DNA from 2 places in the Roseburia sp. AF25-13LB genome. Region 1 is predicted to be linked to the other one. Evidence: a T-box and tRNA genes for the amino acid it is inferred to sense, from the RefSeq annotation. Region 1 holds a T-box; the other holds one or more tRNA genes.
The links. A T-box is a leader RNA that pairs with one kind of tRNA and senses whether it is charged. The one in region 1 lies ahead of DWY37_RS02375 (proline--tRNA ligase), so its partner is inferred to be a tRNA-Pro.
Positions count from the first base shown of each region.

Region 2: it has a tRNA-Pro gene. The T-box ahead of DWY37_RS02375 (proline--tRNA ligase) is inferred to sense a tRNA for this amino acid. The anticodon was not compared.

Region 1 covers NZ_QUFO01000001.1:480,859-485,114, forward strand. Annotated here, with positions in the region: gene DWY37_RS02370 (chloride channel protein) at 1-430, shown strand, start outside; gene DWY37_RS02375 (proline--tRNA ligase) at 602-2,305, opposite strand; T-box leader at 2,378-2,605, opposite strand; gene DWY37_RS02380 (DUF4340 domain-containing protein) at 2,644-3,282, opposite strand; gene DWY37_RS02385 (Gldg family protein) at 3,282-4,256, opposite strand, start outside.
Region 2 covers NZ_QUFO01000011.1:7,299-11,554, forward strand. Annotated here, with positions in the region: gene DWY37_RS13275 (GGDEF domain-containing protein) at 1-1,745, opposite strand, end outside; tRNA gene DWY37_RS13280 (tRNA-Pro) at 1,912-1,985, shown strand; gene DWY37_RS13285 (methylglyoxal synthase) at 2,203-2,676, shown strand; gene DWY37_RS13290 (Hsp20/alpha crystallin family protein) at 2,807-3,247, opposite strand; gene DWY37_RS16305 (hypothetical protein) at 3,279-3,404, opposite strand; gene DWY37_RS13295 (Hsp20/alpha crystallin family protein) at 3,455-3,922, opposite strand.

The sequences.
Region 1 (4,256 bases):
TAATCAGGATTACAACGGAACCGGCGTTAATATTATTTCCAAATGCTTTGACGGCACAGTGGCACCGGAAGCTTTTCTTTTAAAAATTATTTTTACTGCCCTGACTCTTGGTGCCGGCTTCAAAGGTGGCGAAATTGTTCCTACTTTCTTTATCGGTGCAAGCTTCGGCTGTCTCTTTGGAACGTTAACCGGTTTCTCCCCAACCTTATGTGCCGCCATCGGTATGGCCGCCATTTTCTGTGGTGTCACCAACAGCCCGATTACTTCTTTGCTGATCAGCTTTGAAATGTTCGGCTTTGCTGCAATGCCGTTCCTGCTTCTTGCGATTGCATTCAGTTATATGCTCTCCGGCTATTACGGACTGTACCGCAGCCAGAAGATTATGTATTCAAAATTTAAGACAAGCTATATTAATAAACAGACGCACTAACTACGAGAAACACGCTTTGCGAGTTTCTCGAGTTATCGCGGTGCTTGCCAAATCTGCATGCAGGCATGCGATTTTTCTCGCTGCTCGCATAAAAAGAACTTCTGCTGATTGTTTTCCAACCGGCAGGAGTTCTTCTCATATCATTCACAATATGCTATTTTTAATCTCTTCTTATAAGTATTTCTGAATCTCTTCAAATACGTTTTCTACCGGAACTTGTTCCTTTAAGGTCTTATCACGGGATGTCACTTCTACGATTCCCTGCTTCATATTTCTAGGGCTTACGATAACACGAAGTGGAATCCCAAGAAGGTCTGCATCTGCAAACATAACGCCGGCACTTACGGTACGGTCATCATAGATAACTTCAATACCGGCATTCTGCATTTTCTCATATAAATCATCAGCAAAAGCCTTTACTTCTTCATTGTCCGGTCTTACTGCACAAAGGTGGACCTGCCATGGAGCAATTTCCTTTGGCCAGATTGGGCCATACTCATCATGATGGGCTTCACATACAGCAGCAGCAAGTCTTCCGACACCGATTCCATAGCAGCCCATGATTGGAGTCTGTCTCTCACCATCTTTATCTACATAAGTCATCTTCATGGACTTGGTATATTTGGTTCCGAGCTGGAAGATATTTCCCACTTCAATACCTTTAGAAATACGGACGGTCTTCTTACCACATTTCGGGCAGATTCCGCCTTCGTATACCTTAGCAAAATCATGATATTCTGCGTCTTTTACATCACGCTCCATATCAAGTCCTTTGAAGTGGTATTCCTCTTCATTTGCTCCGCAGGATAAGTTATTTCTTCCTTCCAGAGACTTATCATATAAAACCACATGAGGTGCATTGATATGTAAGCCAACTGGTCCGATATAGCCTGCATTTAATCCGCATTCTTCTGTAATAACAGCAGCATGAATCTGATCACCAAGATAATTAACAAGCTTGGTCTCATTGATTTCCAGATCGCCACGGATAAATACAACCACATAGCTGTCATCTGAATTTTTCTGATAAACAACTGCTTTACAGGAGTTGTTTGTCTTATCGCCAAAGAATTCACAGATATCTTCAATTGTATGGATATTTGGTGTATGAACCTTTTCCAGTTCTGCTGATTCTGCGGCTCTTGGAATATCAGAAATATTTTCTGCAGCTTCCATATTTGCTTTGTATCCACAATCATCACAAAGTACAATGGAATCTTCTCCAATCGGAGTAAGAAGCATGAACTCATGGGAAAGGCTTCCGCCCATCATACCGGAATCAGATGCAACGGATACCACTTCCGGAATACCGGCTCTTTCAAAAATACGCTCATATGCCTTGTGTACTCTCTGATAATACTGCTCCAAATCTTCCTGGCTGGTATGGAAGGAATATGCATCCTTCATGGTAAACTCTCTTACACGGATTAATCCGGCACGAGGTCTTGCTTCATCACGGAATTTGGTCTGAATCTGATAAATCATAAAAGGATATTTGGTATAGCTCTGTGCATACTCACGAACCAGCTGCACGGCTGCTTCTTCGTGGGTCATGCCAAGTACCATCTTTGCACCGTTTCTGTCTGTAAAACGAAGCAGCTCGTCTCCGATGCTTTCATATCTTCCGGATTCTTCCCAGATAGATGCAGGCATAACAACCGGGAACTGTACTTCCTGTCCGTCTACCTTGTCCATCTCTTCACGAAGAATCTGCTCAATCTTACGTGTAATTCTCTTTAATGGCAGGAATGAAGAATAGATACCATTTGCCACATATTTGATGTATCCACCTTTTACCATAAGTGCATGACTGTCAATCACACAATCTGCCGGTCTCTCTTTAAACCGGTCACCAACTAATTTTTCCAGTTTCATTTTCTTATCTCCTTTTTCTATTCTTGCAACTCATCTGCTTAAAGCAATATAAAAGCCCTAAGCTATGATTTAGCTTAGGGCGAATGTTTCATCCGTGGTACCACCTAAATTCAGGACTGCTCCTGCACTCCGGCACATCTTCTTATGCCTTCTCTCTGTAACGGGAGAACCCGACATACCTTCACTTCTGCTTGGATATGCAGCTCCAAGACTGGTTCATCATCTTCCGCCAAAAACTCTCACCTGCCGTTTTCTCTCTGAAGGCTTCCAATGATTACTATTTCTCTTCCACACTTTCTCATATATTTTACCAACGGATATTTTACTTGTCAATCCTTTTATTCCGCAATTTCGGTTATGCTTTCCGTATCCCCGTCTTGTAGAGTATCAGCTTCTTCTGTCTCTTCCGGCTGTTCAGTCGCCGATTCCTCAGTACTCTCCGTTACTGTAAGATCCGCAATGCCTTTCTGATAAGTGGTATATACTGCACTTCCTGCCAGATAAATACTGTCAGACTGATCCGTCTTTACATAATACTGGCTCAGCATGTCATTTTTATTTCCGATCAGAAGTGTTGTTGTTCCATCCCCTGTCGTCAGGGTAATAGTATTTGATGGCGTTTCAAGACCATACTCTGATAAGTCCTCATAATCCTTGATTTCCTGCTCTGCCGTAAGTTGTGCTACGGTGGTAACCAATGTTTCCACGGCATCCTGGTCTAATGCAATGCTTTTATCTGCCTCATAATACCATGTATCATCTTCTTTTACAAAAGACAGTGTCTCATTATTATATTGATAAGAAAATGCATTTACATCTTCTGTGTTAACATCTGTCACCGTTACTTTTGAAGATTCTTCCTCTTCCTGTTTTTTCTGTTCCTGGCTCTTATTCCACTTCGTCAGGCCAACCCATGCCACAATGCAGATAAGAAGCAGGATGCATAAAGCAATCAACTGTTTTTTCTGTTTCTTCATTACTTCTTTCTCCTTCTCATCCAGATTACAATACCTGTTGCAAGAAGCAATAACGGAATTACTGCAATGCCGATTACAGCTGATGCAATGACAACCGAAGCCGGTACGGTCAGAGTACTGCTGTCATATTCTTTGACCGGAATCACAACTGCTGAACCGCTGTCTTCCGGAATATAGCTTGCAATGGATTTTGAAAATACGGATAAATTATTTCCGGATACCATACTGTCTGCATCATCCGTAAACATACTCATGGAAGAATATACCAATATATCAGCACTTGCATCATCCAGCGTTTTTTCTGCTTTTAATCCCACGGTAAACGGTCCTGCAATATCATCCTCCGTCTGCTCTAAGGAGCTTGTAGCATCTGTCTTACTGTACGCTGCATCCGAAGTGGTAAGTAAAGGTGTATAGGTTACATTTTCGGTATCGGTATTATAGGTAAGACCTACTGCATACGGTGTAAATACATAGCCATCCACACCGGAAGTCAGCGCACTGCTTTCTACATTTGGTAAAAGATAATATGGTGCCTGATAATAAGAACCGGTATTGCTCTCCATCACCATTCCATCTACTGCAGTAATGCCAAACTCATTTAAAACCGAATAAAAATTACTCATATCAGCATCTGTATAAGATAGCGTTACAAAAAGTTTTCCACCTTTATTGATATAATCAATTACTTTTGACGCATCATCGGATGAAAAATCAGAGGTCGGTCCATTGATAATAAGTGCCTGTGCATCTTCCGGAATGCTGTCTGCCTGCATCAGGTTGAGGCTGTTTAAAGTGACATTTGCTTTCTCAACAGCATCTTTAAAATTACCGTTCAATGCTGTCTCACCATGTCCCTGCAGTTCGTACATAACCGGCATTTCATCCGATGTGACATAGGAAATGGCACTGGTAAGCTGTCCCTCTCCATCATAACCTGTAGTCTGGCTGCTATAAGTACTGTAATCTATACT
Region 2 (4,256 bases), on a different contig from region 1:
AAATGCAGGAGTGCACCAATCTGGAGGCTGCAAATCTGCATAAAGGAAATATCTTTCTGTTCCACTTCGCAAAGCAGCAGACCGAACTGTTCATCCCCGGAAAAGAGGATAAATGATGTATAGCAGTGGCTGTGTTCCTTTGGAAGAAAACTGGAAAATCCATTGGCAGTCGTTACTTTTGGACGTTTGCCCGGTTCATGGTAGACTGATTTTTCATCATGGTAATATGCTGCCAGATAGATTTCATCCGGATACTCTGCAAGCTCATTTTCCTGATGAATGACCGGTTTGTCAAAGAAGAAAAAGAAGGAACTTTTGACATTCATCAGATGCAGCCGCTCCATGATATGTGTAATCGTTTCTTTGAAATTGGCACCGGAGTTAATCAAATCTCTTGTAAAGGAAGGTACAAACCAGGCTTTCCGGTTAGAATCCATGATTTCTTTTTCAAGCTGGAAGACATCTGCAGAATGAACGTATTGCTGGGTAAAGGATAAAATGCCGGAAAGCTGTGTCTGCAGCAGTTCTTCCTCCGAGAAGTTAATCAGTGTACGGAGTAATGAAGTAAGTTGCTCTAAGAGCATTTCTCCGGAAATATGGGGATATGCAGTAAGCTTTCTCAGATAACGAATCAGAGGCTCGTTGGAGAAGTCAGTTCCCTTCCGGATAAAGATTTCTTCATATATATTTTCAAAATATGCATGTAGAACTTCGGTATAGTAATTACGATCTTTTTCGTATGAAATGGAAGAGAATAATTCCTCAGCCATAGCATCGACCTGCTGGTGTATAAAATCGTGCAGCTGCTCCATGCTGATATGACGCAGTGTGGTAAAGCCGGTGTGCAGCTGGCAGCCGCAGGAGCTCCTCTGGTGAAAAATGGCTGACATCCGGCAGGATTGTGGCTTCTTTCCCTGACAGAGCATAAGCGCATTCTGTAATGCCTGGTAGCTGAACTGGAAGCTGCTGTGGGAAACACTGGTCAGTGGTGGCTCCATGGTTTTTGCGTGGTCAATGTCGTCAAAACCGGTAATGGCAATGTCATGTCCCACCAAAAGGTCTCTTGCAGCACAGACGCGGTATCCTGCCTTTGCCATATTATCATTTGCAAAAGCAATTGCCTCTAATCCCGGGTTGTGGTCTAAGATATATTCCACCTGCTCGGTGACAAGCTCTGAGTAGTTGCCATAGACGACCATATCATCCGTGACCGGAAGCTGATGTTCCACCATAACATCTCGGTAGGCTTTCAGCCGTTCGTTGGAGTCTTTGTTGTTAGCTGGTCCTGCTACAAAAGCAATCTTACGATAGCCATGGACATTCACAAGATGTTCGATACATTGCCGCATGCCGTTGTAGTTGTCAGCAATCAGATATGGGATGTCCGGATCGTCCGGTGTGTCCTCTAACATCAGAAATGGAATATCTTTGTAATGGGAAAGAAATTCCGCTTTTACCTGATTACTTTTAAAAATAGAAAGGGAACCATAAGTGATGATCAGTGCATCCGGCTTGCTGAAATGTACATAATCATAAATGGTATCGAACTGATAATTATAGTCCCCGTCAAAGCTGCAGGATAAAATATCTTTACAATATTGTGGCATCTGAGGTCCCATCAGAAAAATAATATTGACATCTTCTTCTCTGGCACAGGTATAGAAACCCCGAAGTAAGTCTTCTGAGTAGCTGGACTGGGTGTCACCTAACATAATTGCAATGGTTGGTCTCTGGTTGTTCTCCATAATGTGCCTTTCTCTGGTAAAAAAGTTACTTGGCATTGTAAAAGCCATTCTTATGATTGACTTAAGTATAACATAAAACGATTAAGTAGAAAAGAAAATAAAAATATTACTGGACAAAAAATGCGATATATGCTAATATAGTTGAGCGTGTGAAAGAATTAAATAACGATGCGTGGCTCAGCTTGGTAGAGCGCTGCGTTCGGGACGCAGAGGTCGCAGGTTCAAATCCTGTCGCATCGACGAAAAAAACGAGTAGACTGTTAAGTGTACTCGTTTTTTATATGAAGATTTCTACCCAAACATTGTCTGGAATCATCCTGTCATGTTATAATGAGCGTAAGCAAGTCAACATATAAGCGTGATTGGCGAGCTGCAATTGTTTATCAGGAGTTGATTTTCACTTGATAAATGAAATGGTTGGAAAATAATACAATAAAGGAGAAGACACAATATGAGTATGGAACCGGATTTTCTTACTTTGACAATCGGAAAACAGAAAAATATTGCATTGATTGCCCATGATGGGAAAAAGGCAGAACTGATTCAGTGGTGTAAAGACAATGCAGAGACTTTAAAGAAACATTTTCTGTGTGGAACAGGAACAACTGCAAAGATGATTACAGACCAGACGGGACTGCCGGTTAAGGGCTATAATAGTGGCCCGCTGGGTGGAGACCAGCAGATTGGTGCCAAGATAGTAGAGGGAAAAATAGACTTCGTTATTTTCTTTTCAGACCCGCTTACTGCAGCACCTCATGACCCGGATGTAAAAGCATTGCTTCGTATTGCCCAGGTCTATGACATTCCGATTGCCAATAATAAAGCGACCGCAGATTTTATGATTCATTCTGAACTGATGGATGAAGAATATAATCACAATGTGATTAATTTTAATAAGAATATCAGACAGCGGGCATCGACGATAAAGTAACAGCTGGAGCAGAGAAAAAGAATTAATATTGCAGAGTTAATTATAAAAAGCTGGCAGCAACAGATGGAAAATACGAATCCGTCTGCTGCTGCCAGTTTATAAATTAAACTTTAAGTTGTTATGATATTCATTATCCTTCAATAGAAATATATTTCCTTTCTTCCACAGCAGGTTTTGCTTCTTTCTTCGGAACGGTCAGAGTCAGGATGCCATTTTCAAAACCGCCTTTGATGTCATCCTGAGTAACGCCATCTCCGACATAGAAGCTACGCTGGTAAGAGCCATAGTAACGTTCTTTACGGATATATTTGCCATCTTTGCCTTTTTCGTCCTTGTTGTCCTGGTGTTTGGCATTGACGATGAGGTATCCGTCTTTCAGCTCAGCCTGGATATCTTCTTTCTTAAAGCCCGGAAGTTCAAATTCCAGTTCATATCTGTCGTCAAATTCCTTAACGTCAGTGTTCATGGCAGCACGGTTGTCTGCTGCAGGAGCATTGTAAGCTCCGAATGGAAATACATCATCGAATATATCATCTACAAAGTTGTTTGAAAAAATACTTGGTACTAACATAAGTCATTCCTCCTGAAATAGTCTATTGTAATTAGTAATAATGTTTCTTGTTTCTGTGAGCTTCTCTGGCTTCCTCAACAGCCTCATGGTCGGCTACATTAATTTTAGCTTTTACTTTCTTCTTCTTTAATGGATGTTTTGGATTTTTATCTGACATAATAACATGCTTCCTTTCTTAATCTGAATCAGATACCATATAAAGTTCTGTTATCCTTCAATGGCAATGTACTTGTGGTCTTCCACAGCAGGTTTTGCTTCTTTCTTCGGAACGAAGAGTTTTAAGATACCATGTTTAAATTCGCCTTTGATATCCTCTTCAGTAATGGCATCGCCGACATAAAAGCTTCGGCTGCAGGCTCCGGAATAACGTTCCTTACGGATGTACTTGCCGGATTTCTTATCTTTATCTTCCTCGTCCAAACCTTTGGCAGCGCTGATGGTAAGGTAACCGTTCTCTAAGGAAGCACTTACTTCGTCTTTCTTAAATCCAGGTAAATCAATGACCAGTTCATAACCATTATCTTGTTCCTTGATATCTGTCTTCATCAGACGTGCGGCTCTACGACCGTAAAGTTTTTTCTCAGTTTTTTTCATATCCATGTTATCGTCCATCCATGGAAAATCCTCAAAGAAGTCATCAAATAAATTCTCTCCAAAAATACTAGGCATCAACATAAGTCATCTCTCCTTTTTTAATAAATCATTTTATGCTTGTTTACCTTGTTTCTTTGGAACCGGGATGTTTTAGGAACTCTTTTTTTGTTCCTCTCCTTTGTTCTGACTACGTTATAGCACCAATTATTAGCACTGTCAAGAGGTGAGTGCTAATAAAATTGTGAAAAATTTGTGAAAAAACACAAATTGTGCAAAAACAAAGAAAAAACATGGAAATGCACTGTAAAAACAAATGAAATATATGGAGATATAATGCAGAAATATAGGGGGAAATAAGGGGTAGCATGATAAAAAGGAAAGAATATTGCAGGAACTATGAGACTGTGTTATGATT